One region of the Komagataeibacter medellinensis NBRC 3288 genome, then DNA from elsewhere that is predicted to be linked to it. Evidence: riboswitches for the same ligand, from Rfam matches in the RefSeq annotation. Region 1 holds a riboswitch; each other region holds the start of a gene.
What was found. A riboswitch is a leader RNA that binds a small molecule or an ion and turns the genes downstream of it on or off. The one in region 1 is predicted to bind cobalamin.

Region 1 (10,894 bases):
TGAAACCCATGGCCCGCAGGGCCTGGGGCAGGTGTTCGCGGCCATGCAGGGCGGCAGCATTACCCAGCCGCGCCAGCACGCTTTCGCTCCAACTGCGCGCCGGCTGGTCCTGACTGGCGCGGGCTGCGCGCACACGCTCGTCATAGGCCGCGATATCGGCGGGGACCGACGGTTGTGCGTCATACCGCTCCCGGTGCAACACGACATGCTGCGGCAGGCGCGGCCTGATGCTTGTGGGATGGTTGCGGTCTGGATAGCCAACACTCATGCCACACACCGCAAGCGCGCGCGGCGGCAGGCCCAGTTCGGTCGCAATGGCTTCGGGCTGGTTGCGCACCGCCCCCACATACACGATTCCCAACCCGTAGGATTCAAGGGCGGCGGCCGCGTTCTGGGCGGCCAGAGCCGTATCGATCACGCTGGTCACGAACGTATCGAGCATGTCCAGTCCCGGCAGGGCGCAATCCTGGGCGCGCCCCACCTGCTCCAGCCGCGACAGGTCAGCCACCCATGCCAGAAAAAGCGGTGCCTGCGCGATGAACGCCTGTTCGCCCGCCAGTTCGGCAATCCGCGCGCGCTTTTGCTCATCCTGCACGGCAACCACGCTCCATGCCTGCATGTTGCACGCGGTGGAGGCCGACTGCGCGGCCGCCACGGCAGCTTCCAGCACACCTTCGGGCAATGCGGTGGGGCTGAAGGCACGCACCGAGCGATGCGCCATCAGACTCCGCGCCACCGGGCTTTCGGGCAGGGGCGGCGTGGGCGGCCGGGTGCCGTAACGGGCCTGCCACAGGGCATTCATGGATGACAGGGCGGGAAAGGAAGAAACGGTAACATCGGACATTGGCATGCCTCCTGCCTGCACAACGGTGGCGGACAGGGAAGCAGACCACACCACCCCGCACCCGAAAAGCAGGCGAAACATCACACCTGCCCTGCACATTCCGCCACGCGACCACACAGGGACCGACAAGCAGGCGCCCACACAAAAAAAGACCAACAGGTCTTTTTAAAGTTCCTTCCATAACAATAATCTTTCCTATTCCCTCCCTTCACGTTCATGCGAAGTCACCCCGCCAGCTATAGGAAAACAGACCTAAATCATGCATGAAATCACCACGCAGAAGGCCGATACGAGCCATTCTTTCCCCCTGACCGAAGGAGCCTGCCAGCATGTTCGAGGCCCTCATGATCCGCCGCGCCGAAGGCGTGGTCACCACCCGGCTGGAACAGATCGCACCTGATACCCTGCCCGAAGGCGACGTAAGCGTGCAGGTCAGCCATTCCAGCCTGAACTATAAGGATGCCATGGCCATAACCCGTGGCACACCGGTGGTACGGCGCTTCCCCATGGTGCCGGGCATCGACCTTGCGGGGCAGGTGGTGCATTCGGATGATCCCGTCTACCAACCCGGCGATCAGGTCATCGCCACCGGATGGGGATTAGGGGAAAGCCATTGGGGCGGCCTTGCGGGCATGGCGCGGCTGCCGGGGCGGTGGCTGCTGCCCCGGCCCGGCAACCTGTCCGCACGGCAGGCGATGGGAATCGGCACGGCAGGCTTTACTGCCATGCTGTGCGTGATGGCGCTGGAAGATGGCGGGGTAACGCCTGCCTCAGGCCCCATCATCGTCAATGGTGCGGGTGGGGGCGTGGGCGGCATGGCCATCATGCTGCTGGCCCAGCTTGGCTATGAAGTGGTGGTCGTAACCGGCAGGCCACAGTTGCATGCCTACCTGACCAGCCTGGGGGCTACCGAAATCCTGCCGCGCGATACGCTAAGCCCAACCGGCAAGGCACTGGAGACGGCGCGCTGGGCGGGGGGAATCGATGTGGTGGGGGGTGAGGCACTGGCCACCATGTGCGCCTCCATCCGGCACGGGGGTACGGTTGCGGCCTGCGGGCTGGCAGGCGGCATGAACCTGCCGCTGACCGTGGCCCCCTTCATCCTGCGCAATGTGCGACTACAGGGAATCGACAGTGTCATGTGCCCGCGCCCGCGCCGCATGGCGGCATGGGCCCGGCTGGCGCGTGATGTGGACCCGACCCGGCTGGACAGCATGCTGCACGACGCGCCACTGAATGATGCCATTGTAACCGCCCCGCGCATCCTGGCCGGTCACATCCGGGGGCGCACGGTCATCACCATCGCCTGAACGTAAAAAGCGGCACGCCCGCAGGGGAATGCCGCTTTCTGCAATCTGGCAGGCAATGGAGCGCCGAGGCATTTCCAGCGAAAACCGCTTCGGTGAAAATGCTCCGGTTTATTATTCTTACGAATATCTTCACCTGTTTGAATGCACGCATTCAAACAGGACGCGCTCTAGTGGCAGGGGAAGCCCAGCAGGTGACGGCCGTCATGCACGAATTCATGCACGTAATGGCCGGAGATGAGCGAGGTCGCGCCCTGCTCCGCACCAACGAAATAGATCAGCAGCGAGGCCAGTACCAGGCCGAACACACCCCACGGCAACAGGTCTCGCACCGGGATGGAAACCTGCGGCGCTGCAATGCCCGTGCTGGACAGGACGGATGTATCTTGGCTCATACCGGAAAACTCCATGGATCACGCACAACCCGGAGCAGTATGCATGGAACCTGGCGCGCACACCTGTCCCCGTATCCCGGATCTGGCGCCATGTTTCCAAAATTGGCATGAAAGGTCAATCACTCCCTTGCGGGGTCCACCCCTTCGCGCCACGCAGGTCCGCATATCATGAACCAGATCCTGACCTGTCTTGCCCTGCCGGTACCCGACAGCCTGCGCCGAGGCCATTTTCCCAGCCCATATGATGGCCCGCCGCCCCTGCCCCCCGCAATCAGGCGCGCCATGTCAGAGGCACAACTGGTCTTCGTACCACCTGCCCTCGTCCTGACCTGCCCATCCCCCGTCGTGCGGCCCGATACGGGCGTGAACGGCATGGACATGGGAACATGGGGGGGTATGGCACTGAAAGACCTGCCCCCTGCCGAGCTTGCCCGCTGGGTGGCTGACCCTGACTTCGCTCCGCCGGGCGGACAGAACAGGGCAGCCCATCTGGCGCATATGCAGGCCTGGCTTGCCGCCCTGCCCGTCTCCCCCACCCGGCTGTGCGTTCTGGCCGATACGACAGTGATCCGCGCCATTGTGGTAGCGGCACTGGGCGGGAACGGGACCATGCTGTCGCGGCTGGATATCGCCCCGCTCAGCCACACCAGACTGACCCGGCACGCACGCTGGCGCGTGGCGGTGGTGGGCGCGCCCCTGCACTGAGGACTAGCATGATGGCAGGACATGTCACGCCATGCTGCCTTGTCTTTGACAGCGCGGGGGCCAATCGTCTAATCCAGCCAGACGATGGTTCCCCATTGGGGAGAATAGGGAAGACGGTGCGCCCGACAGGCAAATCCGTCGCTGCCCCCGCAACTGTAAGTGGCTGTTTTCCGGCCCGGCCCGCCATGGGGCTGGCAGTGTCACTGGTGCGCGCCGCAAGGTGGCGCCGGGAAGGCCGCCGGAAAGTCGAGACTCCACCCTCCGCCACAAGCCAGGAGACCTGCCATCCTTCCCGGTTCCCGCTACGGGTCGCCGGAAACAGGACCGATATCTGGATCGCATGGCTGGCGGGGTGCCCGGCACGCGACGGGCCACCGCCACGCGGCTTCGCGGGCGGGGCCGCAACCGTGCACCCCGCCACCAGGCCAGCCCACGCGGCAGGCCGCACAGAGGGCACGTCGCCATATGATCACGCTTCCACAGACGATATCCACACCGGGTAACCCGCCACCCGTCCATCTGCATGTCTGTGTTACGTGCCGCCGGGGGCTGCCCGCATCCGACAACCCGCAGGGGCGGCAGTTGCATGATGCGCTGGTGGCGCTGGCCCATGACAGCCCGCAGGTCGTCATCCATGAGGTCTCCTGCCTTGCCGCGTGCGATGCAGGCTGCACCGCCGTGGTCGCCAGCCCCGGCAAGTGGGGCTGGCTGCTGGCCAATCTTGGCCCTGAAAAAGCAGAAGACCTGCTGACCTACATCACCGCCTATGCTGCCGCGCGCAGCGGCACCGTCATGCCATCGCGCAGGCCCGCCAGCCTGTCGGACATGGTACGCGGCCGCTTTCCCGCATCGCTTTTTTCTGGAGCCTGATCGCCATGACCTCTTCCTCCACCGCCCGTGCACGGGTACCCGTTACCGTCATCACCGGCTTTCTGGGTGCCGGCAAGACCACGCTACTGCGCCATGTGCTGGCCAACGCCAAAGGCCAGCGCATTGCCATTGTGGTCAATGAATTCGGCACGCTTGGCATTGATGGCGACACGCTGCGCGCCTGCGGCGTGGAAGGCTGCCGGGACGAGGACATTGTGGAACTGACCAATGGCTGCCTATGCTGCACGGTGGCGGACGATTTCCTGCCTACCATGGAAGCGCTGCTGGACCGTGATGCACCGCCCGACCATATCGTGATCGAGACTTCGGGTCTTGCCCTGCCCAAGCCGCTGCTCAAGGCGTTCGGCTGGCCCACCATCCGCACGCGCATGACGGTGGATGGCGTGGTGACCGTGGTGGACGGCCCCGCCGTTGCCGCCGGGCGCTTTGCCGATGACCCCGAGGAAGTGGCCCGCCAGCAGGCCGCCGACCCCTCGCTCGACCACGATAACCCGTTGGCCGAGGTGTACGAGGACCAGCTGCTGTGCGCCGATCTGGTAGTGTTGAACAAGACCGACCTCATGACCGCCACGCAGGCCGATGCGGTGGAAGCCGCGATCCGTGCCGAGATCCCGCGCGCGGTCAAGGTGGTGCGTGCGACCGACGGGCAGGTTGATCCCGCCATCCTGCTCGGCCTGGATGCGGCGGCGGAGGATGACCTTGATGCCCGCCCTTCCCACCACGATGCGGAAGGGGGCGAGCACGAGCATGATGATTTCGAGAGCTTCGTGCTGCCCATTACCGAACAGGCCAGCGTAGAGGAATTCATCAACCGGCTGAAAACCGTAGCCGAACAGCACGACATCCTGCGCATGAAGGGCTACGCCACGGTTGCGGGCAAGCCCATGCGACTGGCGGTGCAGGGCGTGGGCGGCCGCTTCCGCCACCAGTTTGACCAGCCCGTACCCAAGGCTGGTCCGCGCGGCGGCAACCTTGTGGTCATTGGTCAGAAGGGGCTGGACCAAGCTGCGATTGCGCGCATGCTGGCGTAGTATCCAAGGCAAACTGATAAAAGTTCTTGGGCGCCGCCTTTTCTTTAAAAGGCGGCGTTCTTCGAAGCTTTTTGGGAAAAAATCTTCACCAAAAACTTTTTTATGATTTCACGGGAACGGAGCGGGCACCATGCATCTGCTGGCACGCGAAATCCGCACGCTGGATGACGGCGATCAGGCGCAGGACCTGGGGCATGCCCCGGCCGATATCGTGTTCCTGTCTTTCTCCGACAGTGACCTGCTGTGCCTGGACGCCGCACATACGGCAGAGGATGCGCCCGCCGCCAGCCTGCGCAGCGCCAACCTCTCATGCCTGCTGCACCCCATGTCCATCGACCTGTATGTGGCCGATACCATCATGGAGTCGCGTTGCGTGGTGGTGCGGCTGCTGGGGGGCCTGGAATACTGGCGCTACGGGGCGGAAGAACTGGCACGCGCCTGCCAGCAGGCCCGCATTCCACTGGCCTTTGTGGCGGGTGACGGGCGCGATGACCCACGCCTTGCCCGGCTTTCTACCGTGACGGAACCCATCCGCGCACGCCTTGACGCGCTGCTGCGCGCGGGCGGGACAACCAATACCGCCACCGCCCTGCGCCTGATGGCACATCTGGCCGGGTGTGGGCCGGATGAGAACACGCCGCCCGAACCCCTGCCGCCTGCGGGCCTGCTACAGGTGGCGGATGCAGCCCTGCCGCTGCGCGCGCTGGTGGTGTTCTACCGCGCGCACCTGCTGGCGGCGGATATCGACCCCATCATGGCGCTGGCTGATACTCTGGCCCGCTACGGCATGGGGGCGGATCTTTTATACGTGACCTCGCTCAAGGATGCGGCATCCGTGCGTATCCTGACTGCCCGCCTTGCGGCGGCACCGCCAGATGTCATCATCAACGCCACCTTTTTTTCCGCCCGCGCGGGGGTGGATAACGCCTCCCCGCTCGACCTTGCGGGCGTGCCGGTACTGCAGGTGCAGCAGCCCGGCATTGCCCATAACCTGTGGCGTGACAGCCTGCGCGGCCTGTCGCAGGCCGACCTTGCCATGCAGGTCGTGCTACCCGAACTGGACGGGCGGATTCCCGCCTTCCCCATTTCCTTCAAGGAAGAAACCACACCCGGCCTGCCCGCGCGCCATGTACCCCATGCGCCGGGCATCGACATGACCTGTGCGCGCGCGGCAGGCTGGGCACGGCTGGGCCATAAACCGGCTCCCGCGCGGCGGGTAGGCATCGTGCTGTCCGATTATCCCGGCGCGCAGGGTGCGCCCACCGGGCAGGCAGCCCATGCGGTGGGGCTGGACAGTTTTGCAAGCCTTGAGCACATCATGCGCCTGCTGGATAGTGCGGGCTACGATACGGGCCACGCCCCTCTGCCCACGGCGGACGGACTGGCCCACGCACTGGCCCGTGCGCCAGCGCGGCCCTTTATATCGGTTTCCACCTATCGGGGCTGGCTGGCCGCCCTGCCTGCCGCACTCCAGGTCACGCTTGAAGCGTGCTGGGGTGCACCGGAGAATGATCCGGCCTGCGCCGATGGCCGGTTTCACCTGCGTCATGTGCAACTGGGCCAGATCGTACTGGCGCTGCAACCCGACCGTGGCACGACCACCGACCGCCATGGCGGCTACCATGATCCCGACACACCGCCACGCCATGCCTATGTCGCCTTCTACCTGTGGTTGCAGCATGGGCTGGGACTGGATGCCATGGTGCATCTGGGCACGCATGGCACACTGGAATGGCTGCCCGGCAAGGCGGCGGCCCCGTCAGTCACCTGCTGGCCTTCGGTTCTGGTGGGCGGGATGCCGGTCATCTACCCCTTCATCGTCAATAACCCCGGCGAGGCAGCCGCCGCGCGCCGCAGGTTGGGGGCTGTAACCATCGGGCACCTGACCCCCCCCATCATGGCGGCGGGCCATGCAGGCCATGACACGGGCGAACTGGAGCGCCTGATTGATGAATATGCCGCAGCCGACGGGCTGGACCGTAGGCGGGGCGCCATCCTGCGTGGTGAAATCCTGCAACGCGCCGACAGCCTTGGCCTGCTGGGCGAAAGCGGCGTGGACCGCGGGACGGACGAGGACGAGGCCCTTGCCCGCCTTGATGCCTACCTGTGTGACGTGAAGGACCTGCAGATCCGCGACGGGCTGCATATATTCGGCTGTCCCGCGCCACGCATGGCGGAACTGGCCCATGCCATTGCCCGCTCGTGCGGCGCGCAGGCCCCGGAAGGTATCGCAACCCGGCTGGCGGCCTGCGGGCAGGCGGAAAGCCATGCCCTGCTGGCGGCACTGGACGGGCGCTTTGTGCCGGCAGGCCCCGCAGGTGCCCCCACGCGCGGGCGGGCGGACGTGCTGCCCACGGGGCGCAACCTGTACGCCATGGACCCGCGCGCCATTCCAACCCGGTCGGCACTGGTGCTGGCGCAGCGCAGCGCGGAACTACTGCTGGAGGAACATCTGCAAGAACAGGGCGAGCCACTGCGCAGCCTTGTGATCGACCTATGGGGCTCGGCCAGCCTGCGCACCGGCGGCGAGGACCTGGCCCTGGCCCTGCTGCTGATGGGCGTAAAACCGGTATGGGATCATGCCTCGGGCCGGGTCACGGGCATCGAGATCATTCCCATGGCGGAACTCGACCGTCCGCGCGTGGATGTGACGCTGCGCCTGTCGGGGCTGTTCCGCGATGCCTTTCCCGGCCAGATCGCCCTGTTTGAACAGGCGGTGCAGGCCATTGCGGCGCGTACCTCCGAATCCCCCGACCTCAACCCGCTGGCCGCCAGCACGGCGGGACTGGAGGGAGATGCCCTGCACGCCGCCACGGCGCGCATGTTTGGCGCGGCGCCCGGCACGTATGGCACGGGGATGGAGGACATGCTCGCCCACGGTACATGGCAGGCGCGTGATGAACTGGGCCAGGCATGGCTGGACGGTTCCGCCTGGACCTATGGCGGCAGGCGCGAAGGCACGCAGGCGCCCGACATGCTGGCAGCCCGCATGGCACAGGCCGCCATCGTGCTTCACATGCAGGACAATGCGGAAACCGACATACTGGAAAGTGTGGAGGCCGCCACCCATGAGGGCGGCATGGCCGCCGCCGCCGCCATGCTGGGCAACGCGCCACGCCTTGTGCATGGCGACACATCCTGCTCCGACACCCCTCGCCTGCGTGCCACGGCGCAGGAAGTGGCGCGCGTAGTGCGCGGGCGGCTGGCCAACCCGGTCTGGCTTACGGGCATGCGCCGCCATGGCTACCGGGGTGCGGCCGAGATTGCCCGCACCACGCAGGCTCTGCACGGCTTTGCCGCAACCCTGCCCACGCGCCTTGACCGGCAGTTTGACCTGACCTTCGCCGCCGTGCTGGATGACCCGGAAATGGATGCCTTCCTGCGCGATGCCAACCCCGATGCCCATGCGGCCATCCGCCGCCTGCTGGCCGATGCCCTGAAGCGCGACCTGTGGCGCCCGCGCGCCAACAGCGCCAGCCTGCTGCTCGATCCCGCGCCATGACCACCGCTCCCAGCGTGCGGGGCTGGTGCCCCGGTCTGCATACCCCCATGCAGGCCGCCGATGGCTGGCTGGTGCGCGTGCGCCCACCACTTGGCCGCCTGTCGGGACAGCAGGCACACGCCATTGCCCGGGCGGCGCGCACCCATGGCAACGCGCTGATCGAGCTGACCAGCCGGGGCAACCTGCAACTGCGTGGCCTGACACCCGACAGTGCGCGCGCCTTTGCCCGTGACATGCATGAAGCCGACCTTGCCAGCGCGGACGCCGCGACCGAAGCCCGGCGCAGCCTGCTGCTCTCGCCACTGGCCGGAATCGACCCGCATGCCGCACCCGATGCCTCAGATGTCATCCGCACGCTTGATGCCGCCCTTGCCGATGCCACCACCCTGTGCGGCCTGCCCGCCAAATTCGCGGTTGCGGTGGAATGCGGGGGCTACGTGCCCACCGGCACGCTGCGGGGGGATATCGTGCTACGCGCCAGTGGAGAAAGCTGGCTGGTCGTATGTGGCGCGCGGGCATGGCCCTGCACCGGGACAGCGGGCGTGGAGATGGTCGTGGCACTTGCCCATGCACTAGCAGCACTGGATGCACCTGCCCGCCCATTGCACGACCCCGCACAGGCCGATACGGCCTTTGCAGCCCTTGGCGTGCTGGACGCCACACGGCCCGCACCGCAGGGACGCCACGAACCACCCCCGCTGGCAGGCATCCTGCCCGGCCACGCCATGGGTGCGGTCCTGCCACCCGGACCGATCCATGCGGATATGCTGGATGACGTGGCCCTGTGGTGCGCGCACAACGGCAACGGTCACATGCGCATTGCCCCATGGCGTGCGCTTGTCATGGAACACTGTGCCACGCCACCACCCCAGCCTGGTCTGATAACCGATCCGGCCGACCCGCGCCTGCGGGTATGGGCGTGCATCGGCGCACGCGGTTGCGCCTGCGCACCGCGTGACGTGATTGCCGATGCCCTTAGCCTTGCCCCGGACCTGCCACCGCACCTGCGCCTGCATGTATCTGGTTGCCCGAAGGGATGCGCCCATCCCGCCCCTGCGGACCTGACGCTGGTGGCCCGGACAGATGGCTACAGCCTGTGCCCGCATGGCCGGGCGGACGAGACACCTGTAGACAGCGGGCTTTCGCTGGCACAGATACAGCGGATCATGCGGGGCTGGCCCCGCACCCTACAGGACGCCACCCAACCCAACGGGAGAACACGACCGGCATGACCCCGCAGACGGAACCGTACGACTATATTCATGATGGCGCGGCCATCTATGCCCGGTCCTTCGCCATTATCCGCGCCGAGGCCGACCTGGGCGGCCTGAGCGAGGCCGAGGCCCGCGTGGTCGTACGCATCATCCACGCCTGCGGCATGGTGGATGTGGCAAAATCCATCCACATGTCGCCCGATTTCGTTACCCGCGCCCGCGCGGCCCTGCTGGCGGGGCGGCCCGTGCTGTGTGATGCGAATATGGTAGCTCATGGCGTGACCCGTGCGCGCCTGCCAGCCGACAACCCGGTCATCTGTACCCTGCGCGACCCGCGCACGCCCGCCATCGCGCGGGAAATCGGCAATACCCGCTCGGCCGCCGCGATGGACCTGTGGGGCAATGACCTGAAGGATGCCGTGGTGGCCATTGGCAATGCCCCCACCGCGCTGTTCCACCTGCTGGAAATGATCCGTGCGGGCGCACCACGTCCCGCCGCCGTAATCGGCATGCCGGTCGGCTTTGTGGGCGCTGCCGAATCCAAGGAAGCACTGGCGGAGTTTGGCGACCTACCCTTCATCATCGTACGCGGGCGGCTGGGTGGCAGCGCCATGGCGGCGGCCACCGTCAATGCGCTGGCGAGTGAAGCGGAATGACGCAGGGCACACAGGCGGGCCGCCTGTCCATACTTGGCATGGGGCCGGGCGACCCGGAACTCATGACCATAAAAGCCGCGCGCCTGTTGCGTGAAAGCCCGGTCATCGCGTGGTTCTGCCGCCATGACCGCCCCGGCCATGCGCGCGAGATTGCGGGCGACCAGTTGCCCAGAACGGCCACAACCCTGCGCTTTGCCTACCCCTTCACCACCGAGATCGCGGTCAGCGACCCCGCCTACCTGGTGCGCATGGCAACCTTTTATGATGACTGCGCCCGGCAGGTGGCCGATCACCTGGAGACCGGAACGGACGTAGCGCTGCTATGCGAGGGCGATCCCTTCCTGTTCGG
Region 2 (4,969 bases), on a different replicon from region 1:
ACCGTAAGCTCTGGCGGGATCTGCGATGATCCGGGAGCCAGTCGGTAGCTGCGCCCGCAACTGTAGGCGGTATGTAGCCGGATCCGATCATCTGATGTCCGATCAGATGGGTCACTGCTTCCAGTAAGGGAGTGGGAAGACAGGACCGAGCTGCCATGATCCGTGAGCCAGGAAACCTGCTACCGTCGCAAACCGTGCTACCGGGCGGGACCGACCGGTGGCAGGAGATCAGCTATGACGCGTTCTTTTGCGTATCGATATATCTATCAAGCCTCCATATGTATGCGGATCGTTAGCCTGTGCTTGAATGAATCCCGGCTTCGTAAGGCAACCTTAGCAACAGACCTCGCGGCCTGCGGCTTATAATTCGCATGTACTTTCCTGACCCCAGGACACAGGTACCTACGTTTTATTCTGATAAAAAGAAATATCCATGAACACAGATATGAGCATGGTACCCCCTTCCATTGCGTCGCGCCTAATGGCGACCATTACGGAGCCAGAGCCGGTTGTTGCAATTCGGATGCTTATTGCGGCCTGTCTGGATCAATCCTCGTCCCTTCGCCTGCGTCTGCCAGAGGTAAAGCAGCTTTTCGCCCGCTTTATAGCCGCCATCATGCGTGAAAGGACAGATGCTCTGGAGGCTATTGCCAGCTCGGTGGAAAAACAGATCACCGCGCTGTCTTTTCGTCCGTTTACGCCGCGACAGGTTCGACGGATTCTGGGGATCACCAACCAGGAGCGTCTTTTCTGGACACGAGACGGGCGCCTGCACCAGACAGGAACAATCCTGAACAATCAGCGCGGTCAGAAATTCAGAGTTCCTGTATATTGTGCCGAGAGAATTGGATGGCTCAGTCAGAACCCAGACATAATCGCGGCATGGCGTGACGAGGATGCTCGCCTCCTGACGCAGGAAGGCCTGTCCGATGCAGATCTTTCCAGTTAATCCGCTCCGATTCCCGGTGAAACGAAAAATGGCCTCTCCCGTCCCTTCGCCTGATTTTATTCTCATACAACAGCGGCGACGTCAGCGTTCTGTCTCGGTATCCCGCCTTATGGAATCCGCACCTCTGCGGGAAGATGTAATTCAGGCAATAGCCAAGACTGAACTCCCTGCCCCCAATCCGGAAGACCGCATTCGTGCGGATGGATTTGAAACATTCCTACGTCTGGTACCTTCCGCTGGCCGATTACCCGCTGCGCCGAAGGCGCGGGGCGACTATCTTGAGGAACTGTTTTCGCCCCTGCTATTAGAAGCTCTCGCCTATGTGGATACAGCCCGCGATTTATCGGACACGCACGGGGTCGAGGCGCTCATGGCCTTGCTTCAGGCCTATATTTCCGCGCAATGGACAATTGGCGCGCGTGACGCCGCCATGCACTTGTATAGCGCATCAAGCCCGAACGCCTGATTGACAACATAGTGGCTAACGCGCGGGCGCGTATCCCCGCCCGCGTGTTTCGAAGATGAAGACACTGAGTGACCTACACTTATTGGATCGGAGCGACAAGTTTGATTGGCATCAACAAGCTCTTCGTTCCATGCAGGCCGGCATCGCGTTTCGAGGAATTGGGCGTTCCTCTCACTTCGCGCATAATGGAATGAGACCCTTGATTGATGATGGCCCCGCGCGAGCGGGTTAAAAGGGAACGCTGTAACGCTCTGGCTGGACAATTCTGTTCCGGGAGCCAGTCAGCGGCTGCTCCCGCAACTGTATGCGGTATGCCACCAGTTCGTTCACCTGCGGGTGAGCCACTGTTTCCCTTGGGGAATGGGAAGGCATGAACTGGCTGGCCATGATCCGTGAGCCAGGAGACCTGCCATCGTCTGCAAACCACGTCGTCGGGCGGGATGCACCGAAGGCAGGAGATTTCCCATGCGTCATGGGAAGACCAATGCGGCCGATCAATGCCCCCCATGTTTCCTGTTTCTGGCGGAAACATCGTGATGCAGCATCGCGGGACCGGCGCGTTTCTGACAACCGGCACGGGACGCCCGCATGTTGCTGAAGACCCTTACTGGGCCCTTCAAGCCGGTGCAGCAATGGGCAGCAGGCGCGACAAGGCTATCATGGAAAACGTCCATGGCGTAGATAGCACCCTCGCCGCTCATTCCCATGGCGCGCATCTCGGGGCATCAATCATGCGCTTTTCGATCCGAATTCCCCGATAGATCCGCCGATGTCCCATAATTTTAGTCATGTACGAAGCGACGAAAGACACATCATGAATATTGCGCAAAAAGCAACCTGTGTCTCGCTAATACTCAGTATCATGATTGGAGGGGCTGCTGTTCACGCACAAGTTCCTCCAGCGACAACAGTTCCGCCCGCCGTTCTGGGGCAATGGGTCACCAGAAATCACAAGGGTGTTTTCGAGATCACACGGTGTGGCGACCATCTGTGTGGAAAGCTGGTTGGCCTGAACTATAGTGATGACATCCCACGCGACCAGACGGGCCGTTCGGAATGTGGGTTGCCCATGCTGCGGGACTTCGTGCCGGATCCGGATCAACCAGACCGGTGGAACGGGTCCATTCTCGACCCCAATACCAATCATGTGTATCAAGCGCGCATGTGGGTTAACCAGTCCGGACAACTCAAGTTACGGGGCTATCTCGGGATTCCGATGTTCGGACAGACACAGACATGGCTTCCTTATAGCGGTCATATCGGCCCGAACTGCAAAATGAGCACCTGATCTGCGTGGTGCCTGGTCAGGAGAAGATGCCCATGCGCCTTGAGACGGGGCATGGGCATCTATCAGTTTATTATCCTACGTCTTTCTGGGACGGCATACCATTCTGGATAAGCAGTTGGCGCAGCGCCATGATAACTGGAAAGACCTCCTGATTCCGGTCGCCGTCCTGCTCCCGCCAGGCCTGCTGCTCCAGTTCAACAATTTCGCGATCTTCTGTGAAAACACGCTCCGTAAAGGCGATCAGCAGCGGCCACGCCAGATCCAGTAAAAATGGTATTTTCAACCTGCGTATGGAGAGCAGGCCAAATACCCGGTTGATCAATTCTTCCCGGTCCTGTGGCACATATGCAATCCACAGTTCCATGACCGGTTCATCAATCCCCTCCGTCTCGATCCGCAATGTCTGATAGGGATACTGCGTGCGGATGGTCATGACATCCCGATAGGCAAAATCCCGGCCATCCTTGCGACGCTGCCCGTAAATCAGAGCCTCGCTCAGCGGCTGCCTGCCAGACGTGCGGGCAAAGGTATAGCGGGCCTCCACAAAATCCTCTCCCCGATCCATGCCTAGAAACCGTGGTTTCATGCCTCCGACCAGTCGGCTGTGCAGGATCTGGTGGTTCATGTCCATCAGGTTTTCATGCATGAAGCTGTAGTGACATTGCACGACTTTTCCAAACCGGCGGGTACGGTAATGGGGGTCACGGACACGCGGAAAGTCCGGCAGCGCAATGCTATCGGATTTTTCCAGATCCCCCATGAACACAAAGATGAGGCCATCCTTCTCCCGGCATGCCCATGTCCGCAGTCGTGGCGGTTCATTTTCCAGCTTCATGCCGGGGGAAAAACACTGGCCACGCCGACTGTATTTCAGTCCATGGTATGCACAGCGAATGAAATCTCCACACACTTCTCCCTTGCTGAGTGGTAACTGCCGGTGGGGGCAAACATCATCCAGCGCAAAGATGGCCCCGGCCTCGGGCCTGACCACCACGATGGGTTGCCCCGCGTACCGTACGCCAATTGTCCTGCCCCGACGAAGTTCACGCGACCATGCAACCGGATACCAGAAATCCGGATTGCTGCGGACACGACGGATATCCGGATGTGGCGAAGCAGCCCCATCCGGGATGGCTGCTTCCGATGTATTTCCTGTCATGATATTTTCAATGTCTCACGCTGTTATCAGCGCATGGGACAAAACGGATATCATTTTCGCAAAAGTCGCGGATGGATGCGCTGCGACGTGCTATCGTGCGTCGGCTGGCCACGGCCACGATTTCGGACATTTTTTGCGGCAGGACGTTCGTAATGTCCGGATCGGTCAGGGCATTGCTGTCACTTAACGCACCCGATGGCGCGATCATGAGACGATCCGGCCGATGCGAACGCAGCGTCTGTTCCACGATGCCGTGCGCCATGCCGATGTGGGTAGGCGCCGCGCTGCAGCTATCGACCAGCCCCAGCGAGAGCCAGCGATACGCCGGGAAATGCTGCAGGACATACGGGAAATCGCGATAGCCATGCACAACGTCCACATGCAGGCCGCCAAAAGGTAGCTGCAGCACAAAAGGAAGATGTCGCCCGAAGCCCCCGCCGCCCCCGACCAGAACAAGTGACGTGGCCCTTGATGCTTCACTGAGGACATGCCAAGCAACGTCCATATGGGTCAGCGTGGCTGCGGGCAGGCCAGGATGGGCAAGGATTGGCTCATCAATCTGGATCCAGAAGCATCCCGCGTTGTTCAGTTGTTCGAAGCATTCAATATAGGCGGGTAGCAGGCGCATCAGTCCCTGGCCGACACTGTCTCCCTTTGTCATGCCGCATAACGCAAGGAAACTGACCGGCCCCAGCAGAACAGGCCGGGTGCTGATACCCAGTTGTTCCGCTGCAAGAAATGCGTCGCGGGGCCAGTTGCGCGCAAGATGGAACGCCTGCCCCGGTCTGAGGATGGGCTTTCTGTAATTGCCGTGCATCGGATCACAGGCTGTGACTGTATTGTCGGTGCCCACGCCAAACATGCGGGCAGTCTGCACGACTCTGTCCCGCCATGGGCTATTGGCCGTAGCGATATGGGAAATGCCTGCCGCGTGCTGGCATCGCACCCCACGCATCTCATCAGCATCGGGAAAACCAAGTGTCGCCGTAAGCAGTCTGGCGGTATTCGGGAAGTGATCTATGGAATACTGGCGCGCAGGCACGCCTTCGGCCGTGCCATCATGGCACGCGGCTTTCTGCCATACCGGCATTAAGCTTCTCCCGCCTT
Region 3 (5,947 bases), 850 kb from region 1:
GACGCGTTCGTCGCGGCGTGGCGGCAGGGTATCACGACCCGGCCCATTCTATTGGGGCCAGTCAGTTTTCTCGTCTTATGCGGCATGGCGAAGGAAGACAATATTGCTCAGAGCCTGATGCGCCTGTTACCGGCCTATATTGAATGCCTTGAACAGTTGACCACTGCAGGGTGCTTATGGGTCCAGATTGATGAACCTATCCTCGCACATCCCGATCTATCGGCTGCTACACTGACCCACATTGACGTTGCATGGCGCATCCTGGCCGAGATATCAGGTGTTACGTCACTGGTTCTGGTGGGTGGAGAAGGAGGCTTTGGGCCGCATCTTCCGTTTGTGCTGCAACTGCCTTTCGATGGTCTACATATAGATCTGGTGCACGGTTATCGCGGTTTGCCTTATGTGCTGAAGCATTTTTCAGCGGATCGCTGGCTGTCACTGGGATTGGTCGATGCCTCTGGCACGGCACCAACCCATATTGGTATGGCCCGGAGCATTGTAGAACAGATATTAAACTCCCATCGTCGGGACCGTCTTATGATCGCGCCATCCGGGGCATTGGGTGGCACGGCGGGGCTGAATGAAACAGACGACCCGGTTATGCTGCAGCAGAAAATGTCTGAAATCGTGTCATTGGCCACTTCCTGTCAGTGGAGACGCCAGACAGAGCCCGTCCACGAATTTTGTGAAAACGATATTCGTTTTGTCCCATGCGCTGCCGACAGCGTGAGACATTGAACAGATCATGACAGGAGATATATCGGAAACAACCGTGTCTGAAATCGCAGCCTCGTCAGGTGTCGATATCCGTCGCGTTCGCAGCAATCCCGATTTCTGGTATCCGGTCGCGTGGTCGCGTGAACTGCGCCGGGGCAAGGCGATCGGTGTCCGCTATGCAGGACAGCCTATTGTCGTGGTCAGGCCAGATGCCGGAGCCATTTTCGCGCTGGATGACGTCTGCCCCCACCGTCAACTCCCACTCAGCAGGGGGGAAGTGTGTGGGGATTTTGTCCGCTGTGCGTATCATGGGCTGAAATACAGTCGACGCGGCCAATGCTTTTCCCCTGACATGAAGCTGGAACGCGAACCACCTCGGCTGCGTACCTGGCCCTGTCGTGAAAAGGACGGCCTGATCTTCGTATTCATGGGGGATCTGGAAAAATCCGATAGCGTACCCCTGCCTGACTTCCCGCGTGTCCGCGACCCGCATTATAGGACCCGCCGGTTTGGCAAGGTCGTGCAGTGCCACTACAGTTTTATGCATGAGAACCTGATGGATATGAACCATCAGGTTCTCCACAGCCGTCTGGTCGGAAGCATGAAACCGCGGTTTCTGGGAATGGAGTGTGGGAAGGATTTCGTGGAGGCCCGCTATACATTTGCCCGCACGGCCGGTAAGCAGCCGTTGAGCGAAGCCCTGATTTACGGACAACGCCGGAAAGACGGCCGGGATTTCGCCTACCGGGATGTCATGACCATCCGCACGCAGTATCCGTATCAGACATTACGTATCGAAACCCAGGGCGTAGATAAACCGGTGATGGAATTGTGGATCGCCTACGTGCCCCAGGATCGGGAAGAGCTGAGCAACCGCGTTTTCGGCCTGTTATCCATACGCAGGTTGAAAATCCCGTTTGTGCTGGATCTGGCATGGCCACTGCTGATCGCCTTTACGGAGCGGGTTTTCACTGAAGATCGCGAAATTGTCGAGCTGGAGCAGCAGGCATGGCGGGAGCAGGATGGCGACCGGAATCAGGAGGTCTTTCCGGTTATCGTGGCGCTGCGCCAGATCCTTATCCAGAATGGTATGTCGCCCCGGAAGGATGCCAGGGAGTAAACCGGTCGATGCCCATGCTCCGTCTTAATGCGCATGGGCATCTTCGCCTGACCTGGCACCATGCAGATCAGGTGCTCATTTTGCAGTCCGGGCCGATATGACCCTTATAAGGGAACCAGGTCTGCGTTTGCCCGAACATCGGAATCCCGAGATAGCCCCGTAACTTGAGTTGTCCAGACTGATTAACCCACATACGGGCCTGATAGACGTGATTGGTATTGGGATCGAGAATGGACCCGTTCCAGCGGTTCGGTTGATCCGTATCTTGCACAAAGTCCTGCAGCATGGGCAAGCCACATTCCGAACGTCCTGTCTGGTCCCGTGGGATTTCATCACTATAGTTCAGGCCCACCAGCTTCCCGCACAAATGGTCGCCACACCGTGTGATCTCGAAGACACCCTTGTGGTTTCTGGTGATCCATTGCCCCAGAACGGCGGGCGGAGCTGTTGTTGCTGGAGGAACCTGTGCGTGAACAGCAGCAGTTCCTCCAATCATGACACTGAAGAATAGCGAGACACAGGTTGCTTTTTGCGCAATATGCATGATGTCTCTTTCGTTGCTTCGCGCGTGACTGAAATTATGAAATATCGGCGGATTTATCGGCGAATTCGCATGGAAAAGCGCATGACCGATGCTCCGCGATGCATGCCGTAAGAATGAGCGGTTAGGGCACCATGGATGTTTTCCATAATGGTTCTGTCGCGCCCGTCATCTGCTGTCTGAAAAGCCCGGTATGACCTTTACCATCATGCGGGCGCCCTTGGCCGGTTAAATGTGCCGTGCCCGCAATATGCGCAAAACCAATGCCGGCACATTCTCCGCTACGTATCGAGACGGGATAGGTATGGCTGCCATATATCGGCGTGTCATGTCCCCACACGTCGCCAGAAGCCACGTCCGTCCGGCGCACGCTGAAGGAAATGTCGTCGGTGCTGGTGTCAGGAATATCAGCAGTATGAGCACATGTCCCTGAACCATACAGGGCGAGTGGACCGGTTGTCAGAAACGCGCCGGTCACATAGCGCCGCATTATGATGTCTCCACCAGAATTATGAAACATCTGGGGCATCGCTCAGTTATAATGGTCTTCCCATAACGCATGGGCAATCTCCTGCCTTCGGTGCATCCCGCCCGACGACGTGGTTTGCAGACGAGGGCAGGTCTCCTGGCTCACGGATCATGGCCTGCCAGTCCATGCCTTCCCATTTCCCGAAGGAAACAGTGGCTCACCCGCAGGTGAACGAACCGGTGGCATACCGCATACAGTTGCGGGAGCAGCCGCTGACTGGCTCCCGGAACAGAATTGTCCAGCCGGAGCGTTACAGCATTCCCTTTTAACCCGCTTGCACGGGGCCATCGTCAATCAAGAGTCTCATCTGATTATGCGCGAAGCGAAAGGAACGCCCAATTCCTCGAAACGCGATGCCGGTCTGCATGGAGCGAAGAGCTTGTTGATACTGATCAAACCGCTCGTCCCACCCCGATAACGCCAGATTCCTGAGTATCTTCACGCTTGTAACCGACAGGTGGGGTTACGCCGCTCATGCGGTGACCACTATGCTTTCAGTCAACCCTTTGGGCTTGGTATACCGTATAGGTGCATGGCGGCATCACGCGCGCCAATGGTCCAGTGTGCGGAAATATAGGCCTGAAGCAAAGCCATACGCGCCTCGATCCCGTGCGTGTTTGATAAATCGCAGGCTGTATCCACATAGGCCAGAGCCTCTGACAGCAGGGGCGAAAACAGTTCCTCCAGGTAGTTGCCCCGCGCCTTCGGCGCAGCGGGAAGCTGATCAGCGGGAGGTGCCAGACGAAGGAATGTTTCAAATCCATCTGCACGAATGCGGTCTTCCGGGTTTGGAACAGGGAGTTCCGTCCTGGCTATTGCCTGAATGACGTCTTCCCGGAGAGGTGCGGATTCCATAAGGCGGGATACCGATATGGAACGTCGACGTCGCCGCTGTTGTATGAGGATAAAACCCGGCGAAGGTACGGGAGAAGCCATCTTTTTTCTCAATCGGAATGGATTAACTGGAAAGGGCTGCATTGGACCGGTCTTCGTATGTCAGGATGCGGGCATCCTCGTCACGCCATGCTTCGATCATGTCAGGATTCTGGTTAAGCCATCCAATTCTCTCGGCGCAAGATACAGGAACTCTCAATTTTTGACCGCGCTGGTTATTCAGGATTATTCCGGTCTGCTGCAGGTGCCCATCTTGTATCCAGAGCAGACGTTTCTGGTTGGTGATCCCTAGTATCCGTTGCACCTGCCGCCGCGTAAATGGACGGGAAAACAGCGCGTTGATCTGTTTTTCCACTGAGTTGGCAATAGATTCCAAAGCGTCGGTCCTTTTACGCATAAGGACCGCTACAAAGCGGACGAAAAGCTGTTTTACCTCGGGCTGCCGCAGGCGAAGGGCCAAGGATTGATCAAGACATGCATCAGAAAACATACACATTGCGACAACCGGCTCTGGTTCTGTAACGGCTGCCATGCTCATATCTGTGTTCATGGATATTTCTTTTTTATCCAGAATAAAATGTAGGTACCTGTGTCACGAGGTCAGGAAATTACGTGCGAGTTATAAGCCGCCGGCCAGAAGGCCTACGAAGAGAACCTCTTTGCGAAGCCGGGATTTATCCGGGTACAGACTAATAATCCGCATATATAGGGAGCCTTGACAGGCACATCGATAAGCAAAAGAACGCGTCACGGCTGATCTCCTGCCGCCGGTCAGTCCCGCCCGGTGGCACGGTTTGCGACGGTAGCAGGTTTCCTGGCTCACGGATCATGGCAGTTCGGTCCTGTCTTCCCACTTCCCTTACTGGAAGCAGTGACCCATCTGACTGAATATCAGATGATTGGATCCGTCTACATACCGCCTACAGTTGCGGGCGCAGCCACCGACTGGCTCCCGGATCATTACAGATCCCGCCAGAGCTTACGGTATTCCCTATTACTCCGCTTGCGCGGCACCACCGACATAAAGGCTTGCTGCAATATGCGTCAGGTCTCGTGAGCTACGCAATATGGATTTTTCAAAAACCTGCAATGAAAGAGCATGGTGTCCTTCACACAGACGGGAAGCTGGCAGACTTGCACTGTGGGCTGGCCTGCGCCACACTACCTTTACATCACAAGGCCCCGTGCGAACGGGTTAATAGGGAACGCCGTGCGTTCTGGCAGGGCTTATCAGGGTCCGGGAACAAGTCGGTGGCTGCCCCCGCAACTGTAGGCGGAGAGATTCCGGATCGTATGTCCTTATGACAGGACCCGTCACTGGCTATGACGAACAGGCTGGGAAGACTGAACCGGTATTGACGACCCGTAAGCCAGGAGACCTGCCTTTGTGACGTAACCAGTTCTATCGGGCGGGGTGCCCGACAGACGGAGTGACGGCCATGTTTTCTGTTTTATCCGCAGCTTTCCCCATTCGCGTGTTCTTTTCTGAGCAGTGTTGAAGAATGACGTACGTCGGGCAATGGCATGTCGCGGGCCTACTCCCGTCAAACACTTCAAAGGAAACACGGGAAATGCATACATATATTGGCGGTAGCCAGCGAAACGGAACGGGTCGATCCTATTTTGGATCGGAAAGCCTGACCCCCGCACAGAAACGGGCTATTTTGTCCCTGCCAGAAGATGGTGGGTATGGAACCTTACTGGACGGAGGAAGTATCCGGTCATCTCTCGTATTGATGGGCTTTATCGCCGGTGGATGTTCGGCGCGGTGGGGCATGGAACGCTCCCGCCTTACCGAACGTGGCCGGGAACTGCGACACAAAATCGAAGGTCGCTGATTTTAGTAGTGAGGTTGTGTGACGCTACTGGCGGAATCGAGAATTGCATTGAGCCGAGGCTTCTACGGCATATTGTCAGTTAATGAGGATAATGATTGAGGCAAACCGAACGACTGCGAGGAAGGTTGATTTCGGTTTATCGTAGCGGGTTGCGATGACGCGGAACTGGACTTGTAACGGTTTTGTGCCGGTCATCTGGTAATCCCCTCATAAAAAGAGTGGCTTTTGAAAGAGAATTTTCTCAGCGTAAGGATGAGGAGATTCTGATGAAGAGAGATCGCTTTATTGATGCCCGGATCATGGGTGTG

Region 2: it holds a riboswitch for cobalamin, as region 1 does, so the genes downstream of both, GLX_RS17655 (DUF2147 domain-containing protein) here and GLX_RS10420 (DUF1636 family protein) in region 1, are expected to answer to the same signal.
Region 3: it holds a riboswitch for cobalamin, as region 1 does, so the genes downstream of both, GLX_RS06295 (hypothetical protein) here and GLX_RS10420 (DUF1636 family protein) in region 1, are expected to answer to the same signal.

The regions. Positions count from the first base shown of each region.
Region 1 covers NC_016027.1:2,223,460-2,234,353, reverse strand. Annotated here, with positions in the region: gene GLX_RS10440 (nitroreductase family protein) at 1-844, opposite strand, end outside; gene acuI (acrylyl-CoA reductase (NADPH)) at 1,174-2,154, shown strand; gene GLX_RS10430 (CbtB domain-containing protein) at 2,322-2,546, opposite strand; gene GLX_RS10425 (histidine phosphatase family protein) at 2,715-3,251, shown strand; cobalamin riboswitch at 3,320-3,553, shown strand; gene GLX_RS10420 (DUF1636 family protein) at 3,717-4,121, shown strand; gene cobW (cobalamin biosynthesis protein CobW) at 4,127-5,173, shown strand; gene cobN (cobaltochelatase subunit CobN) at 5,304-8,675, shown strand; gene cobG (precorrin-3B synthase) at 8,672-9,907, shown strand; gene GLX_RS10400 (precorrin-8X methylmutase) at 9,904-10,545, shown strand; gene GLX_RS10395 (precorrin-2 C(20)-methyltransferase) at 10,542-10,894, shown strand, end outside.
Region 2 covers NC_016037.1:135,359-140,327, forward strand. Annotated here, with positions in the region: cobalamin riboswitch at 1-198, shown strand, start outside; gene GLX_RS15200 (hypothetical protein) at 434-949, shown strand; gene GLX_RS15205 (hypothetical protein) at 930-1,415, shown strand; cobalamin riboswitch at 1,609-1,843, shown strand; gene GLX_RS17655 (DUF2147 domain-containing protein) at 2,230-2,703, shown strand; gene GLX_RS15215 (aromatic ring-hydroxylating oxygenase subunit alpha) at 2,774-3,862, opposite strand; gene GLX_RS15220 (uroporphyrinogen decarboxylase/cobalamine-independent methonine synthase family protein) at 3,870-4,952, opposite strand.
Region 3 covers NC_016027.1:1,375,713-1,381,659, reverse strand. Annotated here, with positions in the region: gene GLX_RS06320 (uroporphyrinogen decarboxylase/cobalamine-independent methonine synthase family protein) at 1-738, shown strand, start outside; gene GLX_RS06315 (aromatic ring-hydroxylating oxygenase subunit alpha) at 746-1,837, shown strand; gene GLX_RS06310 (DUF2147 domain-containing protein) at 1,905-2,381, opposite strand; gene GLX_RS06305 (hypothetical protein) at 2,503-2,868, opposite strand; cobalamin riboswitch at 2,977-3,211, opposite strand; gene GLX_RS06300 (hypothetical protein) at 3,406-3,762, opposite strand; gene GLX_RS06295 (hypothetical protein) at 3,866-4,351, opposite strand; cobalamin riboswitch at 4,589-4,834, opposite strand; cobalamin riboswitch at 4,962-5,203, shown strand.